3 regions of the Promicromonospora sp. NPDC060204 genome follow, and region 1 is predicted to be linked to each of the others. Evidence: riboswitches for the same ligand, from Rfam matches in the RefSeq annotation. Region 1 holds a riboswitch; each other region holds the start of a gene.
What was found. Region 1 has a riboswitch for thiamine pyrophosphate ahead of thiM (hydroxyethylthiazole kinase). Riboswitches for the same ligand answer to the same signal wherever they lie in the genome.
Positions count from the first base shown of each region.

Region 1 (3,767 bases):
ACGGCGGCTGCTCGGTGCGGAACCGCTCCAGGCCGCGCCGCTCGGCCACCCACTGCGCCTGGACGATGTCGGCGGCGGGCATGGTGGACGAGCCGATGGCCCGCACCTTGCCGGAGTTGATCAAGTAGGTCAGCGCGGCGAGCGTGTCCTCGACGTCGGTATCCGGGTCGGGCCGGTGGATCTGGTACAGGTCGATGTGGTCGGTGCCCAGACGGCGTAGCGAGTTCTCCACCTCGGCGATGATCCAGCGCCGCGAGTTGCCCCGGTGGTTGGGGTCGTCGCTCATCGGCAGGTGCACCTTGGTGGCCAGCACGACGTCGTCGCGGCGGCCCTTGAGCGCCTTGCCCACGATCTCCTCGGACTCGCCGCGGGAGTAGGCGTCGGCCGTGTCGATGAAGTTGATCCCCGCGTCGAGGGCCTTGTGGATGATCTTGACCGACTCGTCATGGTCCGGGTTGCCGATCGCGCCGAACATCATCGCGCCGAGCGCGTAGGGGCTGACCTTGATGCCGGTCCGGCCGAGGCTGCGGTAGTGCATGGGGCCCTCCTGGGGTCGAGAGGTCTGGTGGGCGTCGCCGCGGTGGCGTACTCTGGAGCTAAGCGGAACGCTCTTCCAGAACCATATGGAAAGCCGTTCCGGTTAGCAAGAGACCATGGAGAGAAGTGACCCAGCACACAGAGCAGCGGCCCCTGCGCCGCGACGCGCAGCGCAACATCGACGCGCTGCTCGACGCCGCCAAGCAGGTCTTCGGCACGTCGGGCGTCGACGCGCCCGCCAAAGAGATCGCCGACCTGGCCGGCGTCGGCGTCGGCACGCTCTACCGCCACTTCCCCAAGCGGTCCGACCTGGTCAAGGCCGTGTTCCAGGCCGAGGTCGACGCCACCGCCGACGCCGCCCCCGTCCTGGCCGCGGAGCACCCGCCGGTCGTCGCGCTCGAGAAGTGGCTCCACCGCTACACCCAGTTCCTCGTGACCAAGCGCGGGCTCGCCTCGGCGCTGCACTCGGGCGACCCGGCGTTCGACGCGCTGCCCGCCTACTTCATCGGGCGGCTCGGGCCCGCCCTCGGCTCGCTGCTCGACGCCGCCGTCGCGGCCGGCGCCGTCCGCGCCGTCGTCAGCCCCCAGGACCTCCTGTACGCCGTGTCCAAGCTGTCGCTGCCCATGGAGGACGAGGAGCCGGACCACGGCCGACGCATGCTCGACCTGCTCGTCGACGGGCTGCGGTACGGCGCGGGCAAGGACCCCGCAGGCCAGGGCGGCGACCGCGCGTGACGGCGGGCGGCCTCACCAGCAGCGAAGGTGCCCGGGACTACGGTCGCGGCCTGCTGCTCGGCCGCACCGTCCGGCTGCGCCCCCTCGCCGAGGAGGACGTGCCGCACCTGGACCGGTGGTGGCGGGAGACCGAGTGGCAGCCGCTGCAGCAGCCCACCGTGCGCCCGCGGCCCGCCGGGACGGCCGCCGACCTGTTCCGCGCGTGGAGCGCCAACACCGACCCGGGCGCGGTCGGCCTGAGCGTCGAGACCCTTGAGGACCCCCGCCTCGTCGGGCACGTCACCCTCCACGGGGCGACCCTTCCGCAGCGCACGGGCACCCTCGGCATCATCCTCGGCCCCGAGCACACCGGGCACGGGTACGGGTCGGACGCCGTCCGCGTGCTGCTCCGGTACGCCTTCCAGGAGATGAACCTGCACCGCGTCGAGCTGAGCGTCTGGGGCTTCAACACCGACGCGCGACGCGCCTACGAACGGTGCGGGTTCGTGGTGGAGGGACGACGCCGGGAAGCCGTCTTCCACGCCGGCCGCTACCACGACGACGTCGTCATGGGCGTGCTCGCGAGTGAGTGGAACGCGACCGGCCCGAGCTAGCGCCCCACCCGCCGGGACGGTTTCGGGCGGACGCCGTCCGCGGCTAGGGTGGGCCCACTTGGCGCGGGGCGCCGGGCACCAGCCCGGCTGAGATGCACCCGTGGAACCTGATCTAGGTAGTGCTAGCGAAGGGAACGCCTCATGAGCTCCGTCCTGCCCGACGCCGTCGCGTCGGTCGTCACCGCGGTGCGCGACACAGCACCCCTGGTGCACTGCGTGACCAACGTCGTGGTCACCAACTTCACCGCCAACGTGCTGCTCGCCGCCGGCGCGGCACCGGCCATGGTCGCCGACCCCGAGGAGGCGCCCGTCCTGGCCGGCGTCGCCGGAGGTCTGCTCATCAACCTCGGCACCGTCGAGGGCGGCCAGGCCGACGGCATGCGCGCCGCTGTCGACGGCGCCACCGCCGCGGGCGTGCCCTGGGTGCTCGACCCCGTGGCCATCGGCGCGCTGCCGCTGCGCACCCGCCTCGCGGCCGAGCTCTTCGCGCGCGGCCCCGCCGTCGTCCGCGGCAACGCGTCCGAGATCCAGGCGCTCGCCGGCGGCGCCGGCGGCCGCGGCGTCGACTCCCTCGACACGCCCGACGGCGTGCGGGACGTCGCCCTCGGCCTGGCCCGGTCCTCCGGCGCCGTGATCGCCGTCAGCGGCGCGTCCGACCTGATCACCGACGGCGTGCGCGTCGTGCGCGTCCAGGCGGGCACGTCCCTGATGACGCGCGTGACCGGCGTCGGCTGCTCGCTCGGCGCGCTCGTCGCGGCCTGCTCCGCCGTCACCGAGGACCGCCTGCTCGCCGCGACCGCCGCGACGGCCTGGCTCTGCGTCGCCGCCGACCGCACCACCTCGACCACGCCCGGCAGCTTCGCCGTCGAGCTGGTCGACCGCGTGTTCGACGTCGACCCCGAGGCCGTCGGGTTCGGCGCCGGGCTGGTGAACGAGCCCGCCACCGGGCACGAGCCCGCGCGGGCCGAGGCGTGAGCGCCCGGATCCGCCTCGACCCGTCCGTCTACCTCGTTACCGACACCCAGCAGTGCGGCGGCCCCGCCGGGGTCGTCGCCACGGTGGGCGCGGCGGTCGACGGCGGCGTGACCGCCGTCCAGCTCCGCGACCCGGGCGCGACCACCCGCGAGCTCGTGGACCTCGGCCGCGCGCTGGTCGCCCTGCTGCGGCCGCTCGGGGTACCGCTCGTGGTCGACGACCGGGTGGACGTGGCGCTCGCGATCGACGCCGACGGCGCCCACGTGGGCCAGCGCGACCTCGACCCCGTCTCCGCGCGCCGGCTGCTGGGCCCGGACCGGCACCTCGGGCTGAGCGTCAGCACGCCCGAGGAGGCCCGGGCCGCGGCCGGGCTGCCGGCCGGCACCGTCGACCTGCTCGGCGTGGGCCCGGTGCGGCCCACGCTGACCAAGTCCGACGCCCGGCCGGCGATCGGCTTCGCCCGGCTCGGCGTCGTCACAGCCGCCGCGTCGCTGCCGTGCGTCGCGATCGGCGGGCTGCGGGCGGACGACGTCGCCGCGCTGCACGGCGCCGGTGCGGCCGGCAGCGCCGTCGTCTCCGCCGTCTGCGGTCGGCTCGACCCGGCCGCCGCGGCGCGGGAGCTCGCGCGGGCCTGGGCGGCGGCGCGGGCCGAGGGTCGCTCCGGCGTGCGCTCGGGGGCGACGACGGGGCCGGTCTCGTGAGCGCGCCCGCACAGGGCGCGGCGCAGGTCGGCGACGTCGCGCGCCCGGTCGAAGCGCGTCCCGGCGAAGCGCGTCCCGCCGACGCCGCCGCGCGCGTCGACGCCGCCCCGCGCGTCCGCCCGCCCGGCCACCCCGTCGTGGCGCTGACGATCGCGGGGTCGGACCCGTCCGGCGGCGCCGGGATCCAGGCCGACCTGAAGACCTTCGCGGCGCTCGGCGGTTACGG
Region 1 is NZ_JBHWZO010000263.1:3,032-6,798, reverse strand. Features, by position in the region: gene ACFWEJ_RS24265 (aldo/keto reductase) at 1-538, opposite strand, end outside; gene ACFWEJ_RS24260 (TetR/AcrR family transcriptional regulator) at 664-1,272, shown strand; gene ACFWEJ_RS24255 (GNAT family N-acetyltransferase) at 1,269-1,865, shown strand; TPP riboswitch at 1,920-2,017, shown strand; gene thiM (hydroxyethylthiazole kinase) at 2,007-2,840, shown strand; gene thiE (thiamine phosphate synthase) at 2,837-3,541, shown strand; gene thiD (bifunctional hydroxymethylpyrimidine kinase/phosphomethylpyrimidine kinase) at 3,679-3,767, shown strand, end outside.

Region 2 (3,767 bases), on a different contig from region 1:
GCGACGGCAGCGTGACGGTCCGGAACACGCGGGCCGGACCGGCACCCAGCGACGCGGCGGCCTCCTCGGCCCGGGGGTCGAGCCGCTCCCAGAGCCCGCCCACGGTGCGCACCACCACGGACACGTTGAAGAACACGAGCGCGACGACGATCCCGGCGAGCGACTCCTCCAGCCCGAGGAACCCGAGCGCCCCGCTCGGCGCGAACAGCGCGCGGAACGCGACGCCGACCACCACGGCGGGCAGCACGAACGGCACGGTCACCAGCCCGCGCGCGAGGCTGCGCCCGGGGAACGACCGCCGGTACAGGAGGTAGGCGAGCGGCAGGCCGAGCAGCACGGAGAACGCCGTGCCGAGCACCGCCTGGGTGAGGGTGAGCCCCACGAGCCGCCACGTGCGCGGGCGGGTCAGCACCTCGACGAACCCGGTGAGGTCGAGCGCGCCGTCGGGCACGAAGCCGCGGACCACGAGCGCCGCCACCGGCCACGCAAAGAAGACCGCGAGAAAGCCGAGGGGGACGGCGACCGCCAACCCCCAGAGCAGGGGCGCGGGCCGGAGGCCGTGCCCGCTGCTCCGGGTCGGGCCCAGGCTCACGCTCCGCCTTTGGTGGGCTGAGCCTGCGGCTCCACTCCGGGCGGGTGCCTCGTTCCTCGGCCCCCACCCTGCGTTGCGCCTCCGGCTCAGCCCACGACGGTCTCGGTCCACCGTTCGATCCACTCGTCGCGGTGCTCGCTCACGTCGGCCGGGTCCACCTCGAACGGGGCGTCGGCCTGGGGCGCGAACTTCTGCCAGTCGGCGGGCAGCTCCACGGCCGCGTCGGCCGGGTACATGTACATCGACTCGGGCAGGGCGGCCTGGACGTCGTGCGTGAGCAGGAAGTCCACCAGCGCCCGTGCGCCCTCCGGGTTGTCCGACCCCGTGAGCACGCCCGCGTACTCGACCTGCCGGAAGCAGGTCTCCGGCAGCGCGCTGGTGGTCGACTCCGAGCCGTCCTCGCTCACCGTGAACGCCGGCGACGTCGCGTAGGAGAGCGCGAGCGGCCGCTCGCCGCCCTCGCCCGCCCCGGAGAAGTCGACGTAGTACGCGTCCTCCCACGAGTCGGCGACCTTGACGCCGTTGTCCACGAGCGACGCCCAGTAGTCCTCGAACCCGTCCTCGCCGAACGCCCCGATCGTCGCCAGCAGGAACGCGAGCCCCGGGGACGACGTCGCCGGGTTGGTCACCACGAGCAGGTCCTTGTACTGCGGGTCGGCGAGGTCCTCCAGCGTCGTCGGCACGTCGAGGCCGGACTCCTCGAACCAGGCCTCGTCGGCGTTCACGCAGACGTCGCCCTGGTCGACGGGCGTGAGCGCTCCGCCGAGCTGCTCGGCACCCTCCGGGAGGTCCGCGGGCGTGTACTCCTCGACCACGCCGGCCTCCAGCGCGCGGGAGGCGAACGTGTTGTCGATGCCGAACACGGCGTCGCCGAGCGGGGCGTCCTTGGTCAGCACGAGCTGGTTCACCAGCGTGCCCGCGTCGCCCGCGGCGCTGACCTCGACCGTCGTGCCGGACTCCTGCTCGAACTGGTCGATCAGCTTCTCGTCGAGCGCCCAGGAGTCGTGGGTCACCAGGGTGACGGTCCCCGGGTCACCGGTGCCGGACGCGTCGTCGCCGGAGCCGGAGCCGCCGGAGCACCCGGCGAGCAGCAGGGCCACGGACAGCGCGGCCGCAGCAGCAGGGATGGTGCCCCCGTGGGCACCGGAAAGACGCAACATCGTGCCTCCGACTTCCTCCGCCGGTGTCAACCGGATCAGGTTCAAGGGTCTGCGGCTCTCCGCACTCTCAGCGCCATCGGGGCGCTCCCCTGTCGTTTCCATGCAGCCTAGTCGGCCGTCGAGGGCTACGGTGTAGAGATGGCCCAGATTGAGACGGAACAGACACTCGGTGAGAAGGTCGGCACCCTTGCCCTGACGATCGCGGCCGGCTGGGTCGCCCAGAAGGCCGTCAGCATGATCTGGAAGGGCGTGACCGGAAACGACGCGCCCAACAAGCCCGACGACCCGGAGCTGGACCTGCTGCAGGCGACCGTGTTCGCGGCCGTCGCCGCCGGCACCGCGGTCTTCGCCAAGCGCCTCGCCGCCAAGGGCGCGCACCGCGCCGCCGTGCGGATCGCCGCACGGCGCAGCACCGTGTGAGGGCATGACACCCTGGTGCCGTGAGCTTCACGCACCTCGATGACCGCGGCCAGGCCCGCATGGTCGACGTCACCGCCAAGCAGCCGACCGTCCGCTCGGCGACCGCCTCGGGCCTCGTCCGTTGCGCCCCCGCCGTCGTCCAGGCGTTGCGCGACGGCGCCGTGCCCAAGGGCGACGTGCTCGCGGTGGCCCGCGTCGCAGGAATCGCCGCGGCGAAGAAGACGCCCGACCTGCTGCCGCTGGCTCACGTGATCGGCGTGCACGGCGCGGCGGTGGACCTGGAGGTGACGGACGACGGCGTCGTCGTCACCGCGACCGTCCGCACGGCCGACCGCACCGGCGTCGAGATGGAGGCGCTCACCGCCGTCGCGGTCGCCGGCCTCGCCGTGATCGACATGGTGAAGGGCCTGGACAAGTCGGTCTCGCTCGCCGACGTGCGGCTGGAGCGCAAGACGGGCGGCAAGTCGGGCGACTGGGTGCGCGAGGCCTGATCGCGGTCCGCCGACTCGCCGGCGCCCGGACTTCACGGGGACGACGGCGCGCCCTCGGTCGGCGCGATCCACACGTCGTCGCCCACCGCTATCCCGCGCGCGTGCGTCCTGGTCAGGGTGATCAGCACGGCCTCGTCCTGGTCGGTGCGGACGGTGAGCCGCACCTCGAACCCGACGCGGAGCACCCGGGTGACCACGCCCGCCGTCGTCCCAGGCGTGCCCGGGGCGCGCGCCACGTCGATGTCGTGCGGCCGGATCAGGCTGCCGCCGAGCCGGGTGACCGGGCCCAGGAAGCCCATCACGAAGTCGTTGGCGGGCTTGTCGTACAGCTCCTCCGGGGAGCCGATCTGCTCGATGCGCCCCTCGTTGATCACGACGATCTCGTCGGCAACCTCGAGCGCCTCCTCCTGGTCGTGGGTGACGAAGACCGTGGTGACGTTGACCTCGTCGTGCAGCCGCCGCAGCCAGTCGCGCAGCTCCTTGCGCACCTTGGCGTCCAGCGCTCCGAACGGCTCGTCCAGGAGCAGCACCGTGGGCTGGATCGCCAACGCCCGCGCGAGCGCCATCCGCTGGCGCTGGCCGCCCGAGAGCTGGGACGGCAACCGGTGCGCGAACTGCGACAGGTGCACCAGGTCGAGCAGCTCGGCGACCCGGGCCTGGGTCTCGGCCCGAGAGCGGCCGCGCACCTCCAGCCCGAACGCGACGTTCCGCGCCACGGACAGATGCTTGAACGGCGCGTAGTGCTGGAACACGAAGCCCACGTTGCGCTTCTGGACCGGCAGGTCGGTGGCCTCGACGCCCTCGATCACCACCGATCCGCCGTCCGCGTCCTCCAGCCCCGCGATGATCCGCAGCAGCGTGGTCTTTCCGCCGCCGCTGGGTCCCAGCAGCGCGGTGAGCCCGCCGGTGGGGATGGTCAGGTCGATGTCCGCGAGGGCGACGAAGTCGCCGTACCGCTTGCTGACACCCGACACTTCGATGCTCATGTGCTGCTGCTCTCCAGGTTCATCGCCGCGAGCCGACGGCTCGCAGCACGAAGACGATGACGATGGCCAGGACCGAGACGCTCGCCAGGAGGAACGCGATGGCGTAGGCCGCCTCCTG
Region 2 is NZ_JBHWZO010000068.1:12,196-15,962, forward strand. Features, by position in the region: gene ACFWEJ_RS11175 (ABC transporter permease) at 1-592, opposite strand, end outside; gene ACFWEJ_RS11180 (thiamine ABC transporter substrate binding subunit) at 679-1,752, opposite strand; TPP riboswitch at 1,748-1,853, opposite strand; gene ACFWEJ_RS11185 (DUF4235 domain-containing protein) at 1,891-2,172, shown strand; gene moaC (cyclic pyranopterin monophosphate synthase MoaC) at 2,193-2,663, shown strand; gene ACFWEJ_RS11195 (sulfate/molybdate ABC transporter ATP-binding protein) at 2,696-3,649, opposite strand; gene ACFWEJ_RS11200 (sulfate ABC transporter permease) at 3,669-3,767, opposite strand, start outside.
Region 2: linked by a shared signal. The riboswitch ahead of ACFWEJ_RS11180 (thiamine ABC transporter substrate binding subunit) and the one ahead of thiM (hydroxyethylthiazole kinase) in region 1 are both predicted to bind thiamine pyrophosphate.

Region 3 (3,767 bases), on a different contig from region 1:
TCGAGCATGGAGGTCGGCTCGTCGAGGAGCAGCAGGCGGGGCGACGGCGCGATGGCCGCCGCGAGCGCCACGCGCTGCAGCTCGCCGCCCGACAGCTCCGCCGTCGCCCGCCCGGCCAGGGCCGCCGCCCCGGCCCGGTCGAGCGCGGTGCGCACGGCCGGCCCGATCAGGCCGGGGTCGATCGCGAGGTTCTCCAGCGGGAACGCGACCTCGTCGAGCACGTCGGGCAGGCAGACGCCGGACTCCGGGTCCTGGGCCACGACGCCCACGACGTCGGCCAGCCCCGCGATCCCGGTGCCCACCAGGGAACGCCCGGCCACATGCACCGCGCCGTCCACCTGCGCGTGGACGGCGTGCGGGACCGCGCCGTGCAGCATCCGGAGCAGCGTCGACTTGCCGGATCCCGACGGGCCGAGCACGAGCACGCCCTGCCCGGCCTCGATCCTCAGGTCGACGGGTCCCACGCCGTCGCCGGTGCCGTAGACCGCCTCCAGGCCGGCGGCCTCGACGATGGTCGCCCCGACGACGGCGGCCTCGACGACGGCGGCGGTAGCGTCAGCGCTCACGGCGCGCCACGGGCCCGCGCAGGGCGGCGTCCGCCCGGCCGATCGCGAACTCGTCGAGCACGCCGGTGCCGTGCAGGCGGTCGACGATCACCTTGGCGAGCAGCCCGCCCAGCACGAGGCCGGAGACGAGCTGCATGCCGAGGCGCAGCGCCAGGATGTCCTGGCCGTACCAGTCGAACCGGAACGCGGACCACACGAAGACCAGGCCCGCGCCCAGCACGCCCGACGCCGCGTACACCCCCCACCCGAACCGGCGGTAGCGGGTCAGCGCGAACGGGAGCTCGCTGCCGGCGCCCTGGATCGCGGCGGCGACCAGCAGGAGCGGTCCGACCGGGGAGCCCAGGAACACGACCTCGACGACGGACGCGATCACCTCGGCGATGATCCCCACGAAGGGCTTGCGGATGATCGCGACGGCGATCGGCGCCACCAGGAGCCAGCCGCCCAGCAGCACGTGCTGCGCCAGGTCGCCGGCCGGTCCCATCGCCACGGCGAGCCCGTTCCAGGCCTGCACGAGCGCCCAGTACAGGAACCCGAACACCACGCCGAGCATCACCATGAGCACGATGTCGCGCAGCGGCAGCCGCGCGCGGCGGCGCTCCGACGTCCCGCTCATCGGGCGCCACCCGCGTGGCTCGGGCTGTTCACCGAGAGGGTGAGGTGGCTGGTGACGTGCTGCACCGTGCGGCCCGCGAGGACCCAGCCGGCGAAGGCGCTGGCGAGCACCCGGCCGGCGTCGCCCTCCAGGCGGGTGACGAAGTGCTGCGAGCCGCGGAACGTCCCGTTGTCCCTGGCGAGCTCGATCGCGGCGTAGATGTCGCGCATGTGGTCCGGCGTGACGTCCGCGCGGACGTCGTCGGCCAGCGGGTACAGCGCCCACTCGGCGGTGACGAAGCGGCCGGTGTCGCGGCCCTGCGGCACCTCGGTGACGCGCGGTCCGGCTCCGCCGGGCAGCTCGCAGGCCACCTCGCCCGGGCAGCCCCGGGACAGGTGCACGGTGATCGCCGCGTGCCTGCCCGACGCCGCGATCCCGGCCGTCAGGTCGGTCACGTACCGCAGCAGGTCGGCCTCGGCGCCGCCCACGTAGGTGCTCACGTCGCCGGTCTCGACGACCAGCCCCGTGGTGTCGGCCTGCCGCAGCGCGCCCAGGATCACGTCGACGTAGTCGTCCGACATCACCGCCGCGGTGATCCGCGCGCCGACGCCGAAGCGCATCGGGTCACCGCGCAGCTCGGCGGTGTCGTCGGTCGTGGTGGCGTGGTCTGCCATCGGGGTGCTCCCTGTCCGTCGGATCTCCGTCGGCACAGGAGGACGGGGACCCTACGGCCCCACGTCCTGAGTCGCTTCCTGCGCCGGCATGATCCGGGTCAGGTTCAACGGTCGGAGTTCGAGTACTCCCTCTCAGCCCGGCATACCGGACTCCCGTGCACTGCTCCCACCGTAACAGCACGCATCGCACCACCTGGACATTCCGGCCGGGCGCTCCCAAGTGTCCGCATAGTGAGAGCAATCGCCCAGGCTCTGGTCAAGCCCGGGACGCGCACCTATACCTCGCCGTCGTCAGGAGACACCCGGCCCCGACGATCGGACGCCCTCATGCCCCTCCGCACACCCGCCAGAGCGGCCTCGCGCCGCCCGACGAACCCCCGCACCGCAGCCGCTGCTGCCGTCGCCCTCGTGCTCCTCGCCTCCGGCTGCGCCGTCGGCGCGCAGGCCGACGACGACGGCGCTGGCAACCTCTCCCCCGACGCCGCACTGCCCACCGAGGTGCCCGCGGGCACCACGCTCGCGATCGGCGACCCCACGACGCAGAAGGCCTTCGAGCTCGCCGGCGACGCGATCGACTCGGACTTCGACTTCGAGATCGAGTGGGCCAACATCTCCGGCGGCCCGCAGACCATCGAGGCGTTCAACGCGGGGGTGCTGGACATCGGCGCGGTCGCCGAGATCCCGCCGATCCACGCGGCCTGGACCGGGCTCGACGTGCAGATCTACGCCTCGCAGTACCGGGAGGACTGGGCGGAGCACCCCGTCTACGAGCTCGCCGGCGCCCCCGGCGTCGAGCTGGCGGACCTGTCCGACCTGCGCGGCAAGCGGATCGCGTTCAGCCCCGGACAGGCCCAGGGCGCGCTCGTCCTGAAGTCCCTGCGGGAGGCGGGGCTCGGCCAGGACGACGTCGAGCTGGTCGAGCTGCCGTCCACCGGCGACGTGTACCCCACGGCGCTGGCCGCCGGTGAGGTCGACGTCGCCCCGGTCGGCGGCACCGCGCTGCTGCGCTACCTCGACAAGTACGCGACCGACGGCGCGACGTCCCTGCGCCACGGCCTGCGGGACGACCCGAGCCACCTCTATGGTCCGACCGACGTGGTGCGCGACCCCGCCAAGGCGGCCGCGCTGCGCCAGTACGTGACCGCCTGGGCCCAGGCGCGGGTCTGGATCTACGAGCACCCCGAGATCTGGAAGGAGAAGTACTACGTCGAGGACCAGGGACTGACCGAGGACGACGCGCAGTACCTCATCGACACCGCGGCCCGGCCCGAGGTCCCGACGGACCTCACCGACGGGATCGAGCGCACCCAGGACACGATCGACCTGCTCGCCGGAGAGCTCGACCGGCCGGAGCTGCGCGCCACCGACCTCTTCGACGAGCGGTTCGGTCCCGTCGCCGGCGAGGCCGCCGAGCAGGCGTGGAGCACGTCGTGACCGCCGTCGTCCAGGCCCGGCCGGCCATAGCCACCGGGCGGCCGACGACCGCGCCGGGGGCCGACGTCCGCCCGGGGATCCGCCGCCTCGGCCTGCGCAAGCCGGTGCCGCTGGCCGCCGGCTCCGGCATCGCGCTGCTCCTGGCGGTCTGGGCCGCAGGCTCGGCCACCGGGCTCGTCGACCCGCGGGTGCTCTCGGCCCCGTGGACCGTGGTGACCACCGCCGTCGACCTCGCGGTCGACGGCAACCTGCTGGAGAACCTGGGCGTCTCGCTGGCGCGGGCCGCCCAGGGCCTGCTCTGGGGAGTGCTGGTGGGGGTCGTCCTCGCCCTGCTCTCGGGCCTGAGCCGCGTCGGTGAGGCCCTGCTCGACGGGCCGATCCAGGTCAAGCGCGCCGTCCCGAACCTCGCCCTGCTGCCGCTGCTCATCCTGTGGTTCGGGATCGGCGAGGAGATGAAGGTGATCACGATCGCCCTCGGCGTGTTCATCCCCGTCTACA
Region 3 is NZ_JBHWZO010000104.1:16,003-19,769, reverse strand. Features, by position in the region: partial or broken gene ACFWEJ_RS14780 (ABC transporter ATP-binding protein) at 1-566, opposite strand, end outside; gene ACFWEJ_RS14775 (ECF transporter S component) at 556-1,182, opposite strand; gene ACFWEJ_RS14770 (YkoF family thiamine/hydroxymethylpyrimidine-binding protein) at 1,179-1,835, opposite strand; TPP riboswitch at 1,894-2,002, opposite strand; gene ACFWEJ_RS14765 (ABC transporter substrate-binding protein) at 2,163-3,269, shown strand; gene ACFWEJ_RS14760 (ABC transporter permease) at 3,266-3,767, shown strand, end outside.
Region 3: linked by a shared signal. The riboswitch ahead of ACFWEJ_RS14770 (YkoF family thiamine/hydroxymethylpyrimidine-binding protein) and the one ahead of thiM (hydroxyethylthiazole kinase) in region 1 are both predicted to bind thiamine pyrophosphate.